One region of the Bacillus spongiae genome, then DNA from elsewhere that is predicted to be linked to it. Evidence: predicted binding sites of a transcription regulator. Region 1 holds the regulator's gene; the other holds the start of a gene.
What was found. Region 1 encodes Rex, which represses fermentation and respiration genes when NADH is low (regulators of the CRP and FNR family bind a similar motif). Its sites were predicted from a motif close to TTGTGAAATATTTCACAA; they were not measured.
Positions count from the first base shown of each region.

Region 2: a site for Rex is predicted at 3,468-3,485, ahead of WAK64_RS19915 (YwiC-like family protein). Genes of this name have one in related genera too.

Region 1 covers NZ_JBBAXC010000027.1:3,149-11,494, forward strand. Annotated here, with positions in the region: gene WAK64_RS20775 (winged helix-turn-helix transcriptional regulator) at 129-440, opposite strand; gene WAK64_RS20780 (NAD(P)H-dependent oxidoreductase) at 680-1,291, shown strand; gene WAK64_RS20785 (phosphotransferase enzyme family protein) at 1,511-2,431, shown strand; gene WAK64_RS20790 (DinB family protein) at 2,858-3,394, shown strand; gene WAK64_RS20795 (ABC-F family ATP-binding cassette domain-containing protein) at 3,680-5,605, opposite strand; gene WAK64_RS20800 (redox-sensing transcriptional repressor Rex) at 5,866-6,534, shown strand; gene WAK64_RS20805 (twin-arginine translocase TatA/TatE family subunit) at 6,591-6,755, shown strand; gene tatC (twin-arginine translocase subunit TatC) at 6,773-7,519, shown strand; gene WAK64_RS20815 (response regulator transcription factor) at 7,758-8,346, shown strand, end outside.
Region 2 covers NZ_JBBAXC010000023.1:26,237-34,582, reverse strand. Annotated here, with positions in the region: partial or broken gene WAK64_RS19930 (nucleotidyltransferase domain-containing protein) at 1-402, shown strand, start outside; gene WAK64_RS19925 (hypothetical protein) at 573-1,067, shown strand; gene WAK64_RS19920 (neutral/alkaline non-lysosomal ceramidase N-terminal domain-containing protein) at 1,239-2,528, shown strand; gene WAK64_RS19915 (YwiC-like family protein) at 3,547-4,266, shown strand; partial or broken gene WAK64_RS19910 (IS1595 family transposase) at 4,887-5,020, opposite strand; gene WAK64_RS19905 (hypothetical protein) at 5,405-5,761, shown strand; gene WAK64_RS19900 (hypothetical protein) at 6,208-6,387, shown strand; gene WAK64_RS19895 (GNAT family N-acetyltransferase) at 6,461-6,916, shown strand; gene WAK64_RS19890 (hypothetical protein) at 7,082-7,237, shown strand.

The DNA of each region.
Region 1 (8,346 bases):
CACACGTCTCCATCATGGGTATTATTCAATCATTTTCCTCCACTTGAACAACGCGATTAGCTAAACTCTTCTTGGTCCATTCTTTGCGTATAGAGTGCTTTTTATTTAGAGGTAGAATACCACCTATGCTACATAATTTCTGACATTTGTAAAAGGATACCTCGTATTTTTTTCCCCTTTTCTGTTAATCCGTATTCGATATGCTGCGGAGCAGACTCTTTAATGACATTTCTGAACACAATATCATACTTCATTAATTGTTTTAGCGTAGTAGATAAGCTTTGCTTATTTGTATCGGGTAATCTTCTTAATAAATCACTAAATCTGTGATTTTCTTCAAGAGCTAATATTAAAACGGGAGTATATCTTCCGTCGATTGATATAAGTATTTTTTCTAACTTACTTAGTTGCTCACACGTTTTTTTTCTTGAGATCGCCATAATTTAGCCTCCTTGTAAGGTCAAAAATATTTGACGTATTTACTCTATATTATTCACTACTTATAATTTACTGTAGAAGGATTGAAAAAACAATTCTTTTAACTAGTAGAGAATGGTACCATCTCTTACTTTTAAACAGGTCGGTTCTATTGCATGCTGGAACATGATCTGAATAATAAGAAAAGAATGAACTCCATAAATACAGGCGTTAAAAATCCAATTAAGAGAGGACTATAAAGATGCTAAATTTTTCAGATGCATTATATTTTCGTCATGCTACTCGACATTTCGATGTAAACAAGGAGATCCCTGAGAATGATTTAAAGTTTATTTTAGATAGCGCACTAAAAGCCCCATCTTCTTTAAATCTGGAGCATTGGGAATACGTTGTTGTTCAAGATAAAAGTATGAAATCACAGCTTAAAGAAGCATCGTTTAACCAGCAACAAGTTGAGGACGCGAGTGCGGTTGTTGTCATATTAGCGAAAAAAGACACATTATTAGATCCTAACTCTCCAGAAGTAAAAAAACTAATTAGTGAGAGAATTCCAGAGAATGGAATTCCTATCGCCGTTAATTTCTTGCAGTCATTCCCTAATAGCGAAGCCTTTACAGCATGGTCGAAATCCCAATGCTATATTACTGCCTCTTTCTTAATGATGGCTGCTGCAACGCTTGAAATCGATTCATGTCCAATGGAAGGATTTATGAATGACGATGTACTAAAATTATTAAACTATTCGTCTGATGAATATGAGGTTGCATTAGTGGTTCCATTAGGCTATCGAAAAGAACCAACTACACCGGAAAAGGTAAGAGCTTCCCTTGAAGAGAAAGTTACATTTGTATAAGCTTTGTTAACTATTCCTATAACGGTTAATAATATCAGTAGCAAGGGGCATTCCAATTGGTCAATTTCTGACGGTTGGATGCTCTTTTTTTCTGCAGAAAATAATCGTTAACCACTATTGTAAACGATAAAGAGGGTTTTTTAGGCACTGGCTTGAATAAGTTAGGGAGGTTCTTTATACATAATAAAAAGAATATATTTTGAAAGGGAAAGTGAAGATATGAATGAAGTATATACCTATTTTGGGTTAGATTCCACAATAACGTCTATTTATAAGTATTCGCCAGTATTTAAGATAAAACAGGGTGGCCGAGATACGATTGTCAAAAAAACAAAAAAAGATCGAAGTAAGGTTGAACGCCTTTTTACATGGACAGAACAATTAGAAGACAGTGGCATTGGAGTAGTAAGGCCAATTTTATTTAAAGACCAACTTTATCATGAAGTGAATGATCAGAATTGGGTTGTCTACCCATTTATAAATGGACGAAAATATGATGCAAGTCTAAAGGATATTTATGATGCAGGCAGCATGCTCGGAAAGATCCATGCTGTTTCCTCAAACAAAAGTGTTTTCGACCATGGTTTTAATTGGGAACAATACGATGAAGGCTTTATTAATGATGTGAAGAGCGATATTAATCACCTACTGGATCAATATAAAGATAATGTTCATATTCAAGCATTTAAACAATTATCTAAAGAGATAAAGCGATTATTGGAAAATTCATTTGAAAATCTAAAGGATATTACTATTCCGTATGTTGATGCATCGTGGGACTATAAAGCGAATAACCTCATCTATTCAGAGGAAGGCTTGGTGTTAATTGACCCTGATAATGCAGGAAGTATTCCACGGATTTTTGATTTGGCGTTAGCCCTGATACTATTCCATACTGAAATAGATACTGCACCAGAGAGAATGTTTACCGTTGAGGAATGGGAGGAATTTAAGTCTGGTTATCTATGTCATGTATCCTTAACTGAAACGGAAAAAGAAGTATGGAATGAACTTCTAATCTTTGTCTATATGGATGAAGCGTTGTGGGCAATGAATGATTTAGATGAATCAGAATCGGAGCATCAGAAGTCTTTTATTAAATCTCTATTAGGTTTTGAACCAACTAAATATACATTGTAGCTCATCATCGAGATGAGAAGTGAAGGATTAGGGTGATACTTTCACCCCTTCTTTGTTATTTGAGGGTTTGATCCATTTTATCGTAGAATTATTTTTTTCTAAAAACCTTTTTACTGGTAGAGAATAGGCTAAAGAGTCATCTTTTCTTTATGAAACAAAAGTATAGGTAGCGATTAATGGAGTAACTCATTCAGAATAATTGGAAGAGGTCGGTTGATCTTCTAAATTTGGATGTAAATACATTTCTACTTGTGGATTAATTGTGGAAAACTCAACGTTTTTATACACCTCGAATCAATTGAGTGTCGGGTTGTTGGGTTTTTTTTCTATGTTCAATTTTATTATATCACTATTTAAGTATCATTTTAAGGCTTTAAATAATCTACCCGACTGGTAAAATCATAATTACCATTTATAGGAGGGAAAATAATGGATTATCTAGTAAAGCCAAGAGAAGGTTATTCTTCTACAATTGGAGAACTCATCACAATGCTGGAGCATACTAGGGAAACAACTATTAGTGAAATTGCAGAACTTCGTCAGTCAGAATTAGATTATTTATATGAGGAAGATGCAAACAGTATTGGGGCTTTATTGCTTCATATTGCTTCCATTGAAGCTGTTCACCAAGTTATTTCATTTGAAGGAAGAGATTTTAACGAAGCGGAATTATCGAAATGGAAACATGCTTTGGAGTTAGGAGAAAATGCGAGGGCTAACATAAAAAATAACTCAATTGACTATTATTTAGCAGCGTTATCAACTGTAAGAGAAAGAACACTAAACTTGTTTAAGACGAAGTCAGATGATTGGTTATATGAAGAAAGAACATGGTCTAATGGTATCCCACACAATCTTTATTATTTATGGTATCACGTAATGGAAGATGAGATTAGTCACCGTGGACAAATTAGAATGATTAGACGTAAGCTCTCTACAAATCAGGAAGCTCTTAAATTATAGAAGTAAAATATTAGGAAGAGAAGGTGAAGAGATTAAAAAGTTATCCACTAGAACGTTTGTTTTGTACACAATCTGTTGATAAGTTGTGGATATCCATGTATAATTTGTGAGCAATCAAAAATAATAACGCTTCCATTTTGAATAAAAATGTGGAAAACTAAGAATAATTATGTGGATAATGTGGAAAAACTCTGTGAGTATTAATGTAGTAGGGTCGTAAATGTGTATAACATTGTGGAAATTATATTAAAAAAACATCCCCTGCAAAAAGGCAGGGGATGGAAGTTATGTTTGTAGTAATTCCCATTCTTCTAAAAGCTCGTCATAAGTTTCTTTCGCTGCCTCTACTTCATCATGAAGTCTTTTCATTGTTTCTACATCTTGAAAATGGGTCGTATCAAATAATTGTGCTTCTTTTTCCGTAATGTCTGACTCTAGCTTTTCAATATTTTCTTCAATTTCTTGAATTCTTCTCGCGCGTTGGCGTTCAAGTTTTTTTGCTTCCTTATCAATACGATGACTTCCTTTTGCTGTTTGTGAAGAGGAGGTTGCTATTTCTTCTCGTTCTTTTTCTTCTAATAAAGCGAGCTCTTCTACTTCTTGCTTTTTCTCAACAAAATAATCATAATCTCCTAAATACTCTTTTGTTTCACTACTGGATAGTTCAACGATTTTAGTTGCGATTCGATTGATAAAATAACGGTCATGTGAGACGAAAAGGATGGTTCCTGGGTAATCAATCAGTGCGTTTTCAAGAACCTCTTTACTATCTAAATCTAAATGGTTCGTTGGTTCGTCAAGAATCAGAACATTTGGTTTTTCCATCATGAGCTTTGCAAGGGCAAGCCGTGCTTTTTCTCCGCCACTAAGTGAATGAACGGGCTTTAAAACATCGTCTCCTGAAAAAAGGAAATTGCCTAAAACAGTGCGAATTTCTTTTTCGGGCTTCAATAAATACTCATCCCATAACTCATGAAGGACCGTTTTATTGGACGATAATTCTGCCTGCTCTTGATCGTAGTAGCCAATCATTACGTTCGTCCCAAACTGAAAGCTTCCTGATAGAGAAGGCAGTTTATTGACAAGCGTTTTTATTAACGTTGATTTTCCTACTCCATTTGGACCTACTAATGCAATGCTATCTCCTTTTGATAAATGGAAATTCAAGTGAGAGGATAATGGTGTGCTTTCATAACCGATAGTAAGGTCATCCACTTTAAGAACATCATTCCCACTAGGTCGCTCAATGCCAAAGGAGAAATGAGCAGATTTCTCAGAACTTAACGGTTGAGACATGAGGTCCATCTTTTCAAGCTTTTTTCGTCTGCTTTGTGCCATTTTGGTTGTAGAGGCGCGAGCTAGATTGCGTTGAATATAATCTTGCAGTTTGGCTACTTCCGCTTGTTGACGTTCAAATTGTTTACTTTCACGTTCATAGTCTTCGGCTTTTTTATTTAAATAATCGCTATAGTTACCGTGGTATTTCTTCGTATTTTTTCTTGAAATTTCATAGACTTTCGTAACAACTTTATCTAGGAAATAGCGGTCATGGGAAACAATGAGAATGCTACCTGGGTATCCTTGTAAAAATTGCTCAAGCCAGGAAAGTGTTTCAATATCCAGGTGGTTTGTCGGTTCGTCTAGAATAAGGAGGTCAGGCTTTGTTAAAAGTAACTTAGCCAGTGCTAGCCTTGTCTTTTGTCCTCCACTTAAAGTGGAAATTTTCGTTGAATAGTCAAAGTCCGCGAAATTTAGTCCATGAAGAATGGTCCGAATATCCGATTCGTATTGGTACCCACCTATGTCTTTAAATTTCACAGTAAGGAGATCATATTCTTGAACGATTCTCTCATATCGTTCTGTGTCATCGTATACTTCAGGAGATGCCATGCTGTGTTCTAGTTTGCGTATTTTTCCTTCAAGTTGGCGAACATGGTCAAAGGCGGAAAGCATCTCTTCCCAAATAGATAAATTGGATTCAAGTCCTGTATGCTGCGCCAAATACCCCATTGTTACATGTTTCGGTTTAATGATTTCACCTGAATCATAAGATAGCTGATTGGAGATAATTTTTAATAGAGTCGATTTTCCCGCTCCATTACGACCAACTAATGCAATTCGATCGTTTGATTTTATTTCTAATTTTATATTCGATAAAATAAGTTCAGCACCAAAATGCTTTGTCACATTATTTACTTGTAATAAAATCATGATTTCACCTCATTTATACTATTAGTGTATCGTATTTAAAAGCAAATGAGCAATAGCATAACTTGTGAAGTAGGTAACAGACAGAAATAGAAAAATGGTGTATGATATGAAGAGAAGAGTATCTCGATCGTTTGTCTATATAAAAAATAATGAAAGTGACAAAATGGAAGCGCTAACAGAATTCAAAAACAAGTAAAGCCACAAGAGCTGTTCTATTTAGATGATATACAGTGGTGAAAGAGATGGCGGGGGGATAAAAAATGAATCAAGACACAATGAAAATACCGCAAGCTACAGCAAAACGCTTGCCGCTATATTATCGCTTTATTCAAAATTTACATTCATCGGGGAAACAACGAGTTTCCTCAAAAGAATTAAGCGAAGCAGTAAAAGTAGATTCAGCAACCATTCGACGGGATTTCTCTTATTTTGGAGCACTCGGAAAAAAGGGCTATGGTTATAATGTCAATTACCTATTAAGTTTCTTTAGTAAAACATTAAGCCAGGATGAGGTCACAAAGGTAGGTTTAATAGGGGTTGGTAATTTAGGAACAGCTTTCCTTCATTATAATTTCTTGAAAAATAATAATACTAAAATTGAGGTAGCCTTTGATGTTAACCCAGAAAAGGTAGGGATGGAATTTGGTGAAGTGCCTGTCTTCCCTCTCGCTCAATTAGAAGAAAAACTTCTTGAAGGGAATATAGAAGTGGTCATATTAACCGTTCCAGCTCCAGTAGCACAAAGCATTACCGATCGGTTAGTCAACGCGAATGTGAAGGGGATTTTAAACTTTACACCAGCGCGCTTAAATGTTCCTGCTTCTATTCGTATCCATCATATTGATTTAGCAGTCGAGCTGCAGTCACTTGTCTATTTCTTAAAAAATTATTCAAATGATGACACGGAAACGTCACAAGAAGGTCTATAAGAAATTAGGATTTAACGGTATAATGGTGTAATATATTACTGAGGAGGTGTAGCGTAATGCCAGGTCCAGGTAGTCTTGTAGCAATCGTCGTAGTTGCATTATTAATTTTCGGTCCGAAAAAATTGCCCGAGCTAGGGAAAGCAATGGGAAATACGTTGCGCGAATTCAAAAATGCCACTAAAGGCTTAGCGGATGAAGATGAAAAAAAAGATGTTAAGTAAATGCTAGGTGAAGAATCATGAGTCAAAATCAAATGACTGTTTATGAACATATAGATGAATTAAGAAAACGACTTCTCATCGTGGTCGTTTTCTTACTGTTTGCCATTGTGATAAGTTTTTTTCTTGCTGAACCACTCATTCGCTTTTTACAAAATGCCGATGAAGCAAAGGAACTAACGATGAATGCATTTCGTCTGACGGATCCATTGAAAATCTATGTTCAAGTAATCTTATTTTTATCCTTACTAATGACACTGCCTGTGATTCTTTATCAGGTGTGGTCTTTTGTATCTCCAGGATTATATGAAAAAGAAAAACGTGTGACGTTAAGCTACATCCCGATCGTAATGTTATTGTTTGTTGGTGGGCTTTCTTTTTCCTATTTTATTCTGTTCCCATTCGTGGTAGATTTTATGCTGAATTTATCTACCAATCTTGAAATTGAACAAGAAATCGGTATTAATGAGTATTTTGAATTCTTATTTCAAATGACCATCCCGTTCGGTTTCTTATTTCAGCTACCCGTTATCATGCTATTTTTGACAAGACTTGGTATCATTACGCCAATGCTTATGTCCAAAATGAGGGTATATGCGTATTTCATTTTGTTTATTATTGCAGCGATGATTACGCCACCTGACCTTATGTCCCACTTACTCGTAACGGTCCCACTATTCATTTTGTACGAGATTAGTCTGTGGATTTGTAAGATAGGCTATCGAAAGGTATTAATTGCTGAGCAAAAAAGAGAAATGGAAGAATAATTTATAAGTTTTATACAGAAGCCACCTATTATCTGTCGATAATAGGCGGCTTTTTTTGTTTGATTGATAAGTTTCCTTTCGTTTATTCATAATAGATAGTAGTGAATGACGAGGAATAAAGATTGTTGAGTTTTACCAGTAGCCTTAAGAAAATCTTAAGAAAATATGTAAATAAATGATAAGTTTTTTCTAGTACACTAAAGCTAAAGAGAAATCGTTCAGGAAAGAAGGCGGATCAATGGATAACTATTTTGTCTTAGTGGTGGATGATGAAAAAGAAATTCGGGACGCGATTGAAATTTATTTAAGGAACGAAGGCGTGACCGTTTTAAAGGCAAAAGATGGTGTAGAAGCCTTAGAAATGATTAATGAACATCCCATCCATCTGATTATATTAGATATTATGATGCCAAGACTTGATGGCATTTCAGCGACTTATAAAATCCGTGAAGAGAAAAACATACCAATTATCATGTTAAGTGCTAAGAGTGAGGATACGGATAAAATTTTGGGTTTACAAGTGGGAGCAGATGATTATATTACAAAACCGTTCAACCCTATGGAGCTTGTTGCTCGCGTGAAGTCTCAATTAAGAAGGTATGTTAATTTTGGGTCTATTGAGGGGAAAAACGATGTGATTGATTTACATGGATTGACCTTGGAGCAATCAGCCAAACAAGTGACAGTGCATGGAGAGCCTGTCAGGCTTACGCCAATTGAATATAAAATTGTTAACTTATTAATGACGAATGCTGGCAGGGTGTTTTCAGTCAATGAAATTTATGAACGGGTATGGGATGAACCTTACTATAATGCAGAAAATACAG
Region 2 (8,346 bases), on a different contig from region 1:
TCCTGTTTACACCACTACTTAAATATGGCAAGTAAGAATTTTCGTGAATACTTGCAAGGGGATGAAGTAAGAATAAAAAAATATTTCTATGTATTAAGACCAGTATTAGCTGCGAAATGGATAGAAAAATATAATGAGTTTCCACCATTAGAGTTCCCAAGATTACTAGAGGATCTATTACCTGATGGGGAATTAAAGAAACAAATTCAAATCTTATTAAAAAGAAAAATAAACGGAGAAGAGCTTAATTATGAACCGAAAGTTGAAATCATAAACCAGTTTTTAAATGAGGAAATCATAAGACTAAGAGAATATTCAAAGCAAATAAATATCAATATACAAGACCCTACACATCATCTTGATCTGATATTTAGAAGTACATTAGAAAAGGTGTGGAGCTAGGATTCTTTGTTTTCTGGTAACGAATTAGGTAGTCTACTTATTACCGAATAAAGAAGGTTAGATTTTAAAGAATTGGACAAATGCTACAATAAAATATCGCTTTTATTTTTAAGAAAATGAAATATTCCTCCTTATTGTACGTATAAGTTGTTACTGAGGAGGTTGAAATTATGAAAAATATCATTAGTTTCATCAAGAATTTATTCGTTTTGGTGCCTGTTATTGTTTTACTTGTCGGTTGCTTTTCAGAAACAGTGGATGAGAAAACTATTCGAACTTTTTTGGAAAAAGAGTTCACAGGGCCTAGTGATGAACTAAAGGATGCTTTTGAACAAGATGGAGCATTTCCACCTGAACTAGAAGAGTATGTCGAAGAAAACTATAAGCCTCTCGTTGTGAATTGGGAAGAAATGATTAAATCTAATCAAATTATGCTATTTCAAACATTTGCATATGGATATGGGTTTCAATTAAAACCAACTTCTATTGAGATGAAACTAGTTCAAGATAATGCATATGATTATGAAGTAAAAGTGGAATATACAAAAGACAATCAAAAAAACACTGCAATTATCACGGCAAGAATTAATCTCAATGAAAATGGAAAGATAGTATCTATCCGAAATATGGATGATGATGGTTTATTAGAAATAATGAAACCATGAACAGGCAAATTGAACATAAAATCTAAGAAAGATCGCATTCCTCTAATAAGAAATGCGATCTTTTCCATTTTTTTAATTGTATAATTAGGTTGTATTTGAAATAATTGTAATATAATCATGATAGTTAAGTAAGCAATGAGATCAATGTCATAGGAAGATGGAGAGATTTGAATGAGTAGAGTAGGAGTGTACAAGGTGGATATTACACCACCTTTAGGGATTGACTTTATTGGATATCATAGAACAACAGGGATTACAAACGTTAATGAAAGAATATATGCGACAGCGTTTGTGTTTGAAAGCAACAAAACGAAAACGGTTTTTATTAGTGTCGATAATATTGGAATGCTCGTTGAAGATACTTTAAGAGTCCGTCAGCAAATAGCCATGGAATTAAATATTTCTATTGAAGTAATAACTATTGTCTATAGCCATACTCATTCAGGACCTGCTACAGTCAGTCATAGTGAAGTAGTAAAAGCTTATAAAACAATATTGATAAGAAATGTTGTTAAAGCGGCAGTTAATGCAAACAACAATTTGGAGCCTTCTGAGGTTGGTTGGAATGTTACAACAGGGGACATAGGTGTAAATCGAAGAGAAAATACGCCTGATGGTAAAGTAATAATGGGAACAAATGAAAATGGTATTGTTGATAAACGGATAGGCATTTTAGTAGCTCGAAATAAACATACACAAAAGCTATCCGGAGCCATTGTGTTTTGTACTGCACACCCTAATGTATTAAAGAAGGATAGTGATATCTTATCAGCAGATTATCCGGGATTAACACGCGAAATTCTAGAATCCACATTTAAATGTCCAGTAATCATTGTACAGTGTGCAACTGGAAATGTTAACGCTAAGTACCGTGGTTCAATGGAAGCGTTAAGGAAAATGGCCTATGTATTGAGTGGGAATGTTCTTACGATGATTCCATCTACTCCTTTCAAATCTATTTCCAAGCTTGAAATAATTTCTGATAAGGTGCCATTGGATTTAAAAGCAATTCCTGAACCTGATGAACTAAAAAAAATGGCGGCAGCAGCTGAAGAACAGTGGGGAGTGAATCCAAATAAGTGGCTTACGGCTATGGTAGATAAGTACAATCAGCAAAATAGACACATATCCATTGAGTTGGAAATTCAACTATTTCAACTAAACGAAGGCTTATTTTCAGGAATACCAATGGAGCCTTTTTCGGAATCTGCTCTTATTGTTCAAGAAAAGCTTAAAAGCAATCTTGCTTTTTTTGGTGGCTATACAAACGGATATCTTGGATACCTACCGACAAAGGAGGCATATCCATTTGGAGGCTATGAGGTGGAGCTTAATCCAATCGTATATGGACCCATAACAGGATTATGGATGCCTCCAGTCGAGAATACAGCTGATTTGGTGGTGAACAAAGTCTTTGAACTACACACTATAACATCTTCAACTAATAGCTGCTCTAACTAAAGATATATAACAAACCTTTTTTTTCTAAACATTACGATTCAGCATTCAGCGCAAGAATTGAAAAACATGAACGATGCAATCGATGAATTTTCATTTTAAAAACGAAACTTCTATAAAATTGGAAGTTTCGTTTTGATTTAGTTGGCTTTTTAATTAAGCTACTTTTTTATTATCTAACTATTTAGAGGATTTTAAGATTGGATATTTTGAAAAAGTGATATAGTCAGAACTACCGTTGAAAATGTATCTGCGGACATTAAAGTTATTATTTTTCCTCTGTTTTTCTCTTTTGATGATATTATAAGTTCTCGGGAAAGCGCACTCCATATAACAATAGATACGATGGCTACTATTAATAGCAACATATTTTCGCCCCTTGTATAATAATTTTGACATTTGGTAATATCAATGTATCGAAGTTTCAATATTTTGTAAAAAAATCTTTTTATAATCAAGCCTTTCATCGTGATTTCGTTCTCTGTTGCTGAAACCTTTCAAATACATGAAACCAAGCAAGGTCATTGTTGACGGTTTGGCTATATTAGAGCCACTTTATACGACTTTTTCCACCAGTATGCATTTTAAAGGAATACCAAGAATCAGTACATAAACTCTTTCAGCTGAAGGTTTATGACTGATTGCTAAGTACTATTCTCAAAGTGATCCTTCTATTAGTTTGTATAGCCTATCAATTAGATAAGTCGATTGTAGTATTCTGCTCGGCGATTAAGAATTTCTTCTTGGATTTGAGTAGTTGCTTCATTAGAATTTGTATTCTTTTTCATTTGTTGCTTCTTTTTTTTGTTTTTCATCGTTTACCCTCCGGTTTGTTCATTTATTCTATTAGTATAATCAATACGAGAAGAAACCATAACAAACGGAAGAATGGTTTTTCATCCGCCTTAAGATGGAAGGAAGGACTATTATTCAAACGCTAATATGTGATACAAATCACATATTGACGGTTCTTTGTTTGATAAAATGCTCGTATAGTCTTTATGGAATGGAAGTGACTGAAATGAAAGTAATTTTGCCTAAACAGCATGGAGCGTGGGCTATGTTGATCCTTCCCTTTTTGCTTAGTAGCATTATTGGAAACCCAAGTTTATTTCATCTTCCTTTATTTTTCGGCTGGTTGTTTTTATATTTAGCTACATATCCGCTCTTATTATTTTTAAGAAGGAAGAAGCCTAGTCTTCACGGAAAATGGGCGAGTATTTATTTAGGTTTGGCATTCCTTTTCCTTATTCCACCCCTTTTATATGAGTGGAGGTTGATTTATTTTGGTATAGCCATGATTCCCTTTTTCATCATTAATATATATTTTGCTAAAATCAATCGAGAAAGAGCTTTTTGGAATGATGTAACAGCGATTAGTTCGTTTTGTGTAGGAGGGCTTGCAAGCTATTATTTAGGGGTGGGTTCGCTTGATGAAATGGCCTGGTTTTTAGCCATATTATCGTTTCTTTTTTTCCTTGGTAGTACTTTTTATGTCAAAACAATGATTCGTGAAAAAAAGAATCCAAAGTATAAATGGTATTCATGGGGCTATCATGCGTTAATACCTATCCTTTTACTTATCACAGGGAATGGATTATTTCTAATTGCGTATATTCCAAGTGTATTAAGAGCATTTTTATTTTATGGAAAGAAAATGTCTATCAAAAAAGTAGGGATTCTGGAAATTGAAAACTCGGTGTTTTTTTTGTTAGCCATATTAATGATTATGTATATATGATGATGTTTTTTGATAAGCAAGCGGGTGATTCGTTGTGTTTTTCGTCTCTCAAGTGATCACTGGCGTAAAGGGAATTTCTTTTACTTCTCATGGTAATGCAGGAGCTCATAAGTTTGAGTTGCTGTGAAGTAAGAAATCTAGCCTTAAAAGGGTGGAATGAAATATGGCCTATTTTTTCGCATTTTGAAAAAATAGACATTCTTCTTATAACCAATAAGCAAGTCCAACATATATTGATACAAGAGCAGAGCTTCTGATACTTGTCCGTATTGTTATCACCTCCTCGAATAAACTCTGCTCGAAAGAATAGACCCTAGGAATTTACTTCGCTTAGGGTCTTTGTGTTTGGAATAAATAATTATTTTTTGGTACGGGCTTGTGTTTTATTGTTCACCCTTTGTCCTTTTAAGGGCAAAAAATCCGTGGCCTCTTTTGATTATAGCTACATCAGAAGTGTAGCATTGGCGTGGAAAATTTTTAAAAATATTTTTATTTTAAGGCTCTTTTATTTCAATTGGAATGCATCAATACGTAGTATTGGCAATTCATTCATCCCTTCATTTCCTTCTTATTCAACTACACTACTCCGTTAGTTGAATAAGAAATAACCTAAATGTATCTTATGTTTCCGCATTTGGAATTGAATTTCCTTTAATTATTATATCGTTCATTGTAACTTCATTTGATGACGAATGCTCTCTAATACATGGAACCATGCAAGGTAATGGTTTAGGGACTTGGCTGCAACACCGTTACATTGAAAGAAATGAAGGGGATTAGTAATTTTAAAATAGCGTTAGTATTCGCACTGGAATGGCAACAATTAAGTCAGGCTCAAAAAAGCAGAATCTAGAGAAATTGACGCGAAATTATATAGATTTCTGTCCGATTAACTACTCATCATTGTGATATAGAGTCAATCTATCACGTGAGGTAGAAGCTTTTCTCGAGAAGAGATATAACCAAAAAGTAAGTCGGACTTTGATAATTATGGGGGAATCTACTATTCAGATTTCAATAAAGAAGCTCCTATTTCTAGCTATCCACTAATAAATCTACCATTAACAAGATACTTGTCTATATCAAAAAATGCTAAGAAGCATAAAATATTATATCTACTAGAAAAGGAGGTGTTACTATGACTCAATCAAAATGTAGTATAAGGGAAAACTGCGGGGTTCTTCTTAAGCCGATGGATGCGACTGGTGCTGTTTATGAATTAGGAAATGGGGATTCTAAAAAAGACTGTATTGCGACAGTAACGGCGTTTAATTTAGATGATCCTCTTAAGCCTATCATCATTGATAGTCAAACTTTTGAAATTCCACCCGGGGTTCGAATTGAACTAGAAATTAATCTCGACGGGATCCGTCACCTAACAGTTTTTGTAGAAAAAGATAATCGAAATTGTATCGGAAATCTTTTCTTTGTTGATAATGATGAGAATCCACTAGGATATGTCGTACTAGCAAGTGACTTTATTAAATTAAAATAAGTATGTTCTTATAGATGAAGAAGTCAGATGAGGTTGAGTGAACGAACCTCACTTAAAGAAGTCCCAATAAGTACCGTTTGGGACTTCTTTTTTAGCTTAGAGTAAGGGTTATTAATATACATTAGGAAGAAAAAGAAGAATAAAAAATAGTTGCCGTTTCTTACAAACCCCCAATAAGTCTATTTGATTCGGTTTCTTCTATTAAAGTTTTTTTAGGAATTATTTTCTCTCATTAGTAGCATTTTAGCATTCACAACTATAAGATATAAGAAAGTATTTGAAATAGTAGGAAATTAATGAAATAGAAAATGCAATTGGTGCGTACGTTTTTCTATTGACTTTTCATGACCTTATTCACATCGGTGAAAAGGTATAGAAGTAATCGCAATAAAGTGTTTAACACCTTTGAATCAACCATATGTTTTGATAGAAGGAGAGGATGAAAGATGAAAGATGTATTCAGAAATTCAATCTTAATTTTCATTTCTACGTTGTTTTTTCTATGGGTAGTTGCTTTGATTTTGAATGCATCAACAGATGAGGAATTAATTATGACTATTTTATTAGTGGTGTTATTACATACGTCCATTATTATAAGCTTCTTGATAAGAAGGCAAACGAAGTAAACAAGAGTATTTTTTGTTTTATCAACAACCTATTGAATAGATGTAATGATAAATAAGAAAGGTGGAAATTTTAATGGAGATTAAAATAGATGACTTAACAGGACATGACGTGATTAAACTAGTGGGAGAGCATCTACAAGGAATGGGAGTTCATTCTCCACCAGAGAGTATTCACGCACTAAATCTTGAAGAATTAAAAAAACCAGATATTACTTTTTGGAGTGTCTGGGAAGAAGAACAATTAATGGGCTGCGGTGCACTTAAAGAGCTTGATGATCAACATGGAGAGATAAAATCAATGCGGACTTCTTCATTACATTTAAGGAAAGGCGTTGCAAGAGAGCTCCTTGGATTCATCATCGCAGAAGCAAAGCGAAGAGGGTACCGAAAGTTAAGTTTGGAAACAGGGTCAATGGATGCTTTCAAACCTGCTAGGAAACTATATACAAGTTTTGGTTTTCAGTATTGTAAGCCTTTTTCTGATTACAAAGAGGACCCAAACAGCCTTTTTATGTCGTTGGATTTATAAGGTAAATAGCGATAATCATGCTTTAGGTTCGTAAAATATCTAAATTGTAAAGAGTTCCCCATTGCACACGCCTTATGTAATTTGATGAAGCTTCGTATTTTGTCAAATTAATATAATGGAAATTGTGAAGCTATGGAAAATAAGAATATTTGGAGGTTCATGTAAATGTCAGTAGTTATGATCTTTGCTACGCTTGTATTGGGTTTAATTTTGTTAACACTTGGGATTGTGATAAAGAAGAAATGGTTAAAAATAATTTCTATCATTCCCCTTACGATCTTTTTATTTCAACTTGTATTTCTCCTTGGATGGTTACTTTAATAATAGATAAGGTTAAAGTATGCTAACTTTTTCATACACCTTATCATTTTGTTATTTTTACATATTAATAAAGGAAGTAACCGTTTTATTACAAGCTTACTTTCCAATGAAAAAAAACCTACTTTTATTCATTTAACGACAGCACAAACTAGGAGACTAGTTTATATGTTGCTCATAAAGGAGCGAGGAATAATAGTAGTCAATGATTAATGTATGAATAGGTAGTCTGAAAAGTATACACGATTCATGATCAAACGAGAGTTAATGGTGTATGCCGAAAAGCGAAGATAGCATTCTATTAATTGTGTTTCTTTATTGTTGAATTCATAAACCAGATAAAGGAAGAGTAGAAGGTAGGGTTAATTTACGTAATATTAAATATGTAGGTAAAGCCATAGAACCTTCTTTATGAAGTGGCTATGGCTACACTTTTTTATTTGAGAGATAAATGGTTATATTCATTGAAGGAAGGGAATTATTCAGATCGCTTACTCCTCTTATTAATGATAAGTTTTAAAGTTAGTAGTGCTATGATTAATACAATCCATGTAACAAATATTGATAAGCAATAAGTTACAGCATGGAATTGAGTAACCATCTTGATATCCGATCTAACAAAATAGGTTTGTAATTTCTCCTTTGATTCTTCAGGTAACTCAATTCCGTGAGGAAAAACCTCTGTGAGAAAATTAAATGGAAGGCCAACATCTAAGACCACTCTACCTTGCTGATCAGAATATACATCTTTATAAAACTCTCCATCTATAACAGCCGAAAAACTTACTATTACAATACTAATCACTAATAAAAAAAATATTTTTCTTATAACTATCACCTCTAAAAACATATTATCCAAGTTGAATTATAACAAAATATACCAATAAATAGTTCTCAAAGGAAAAAATAGTAAATATTTACTGTTTCGAAAAATCATTTAGGTTTATTTTTACTAATAAAATGTATAGTATTAAACTTTGTCTATTTTGAATCACCTTAATGTTGTAATTTTAATAACTGATTCAATATCTCTATTTCGTATTCTTTTATGTGAAGTTCTCTTTTAATTCGTTCTTTTTCTCACTTTTCCTCAATCACTCTATTCATGTAGC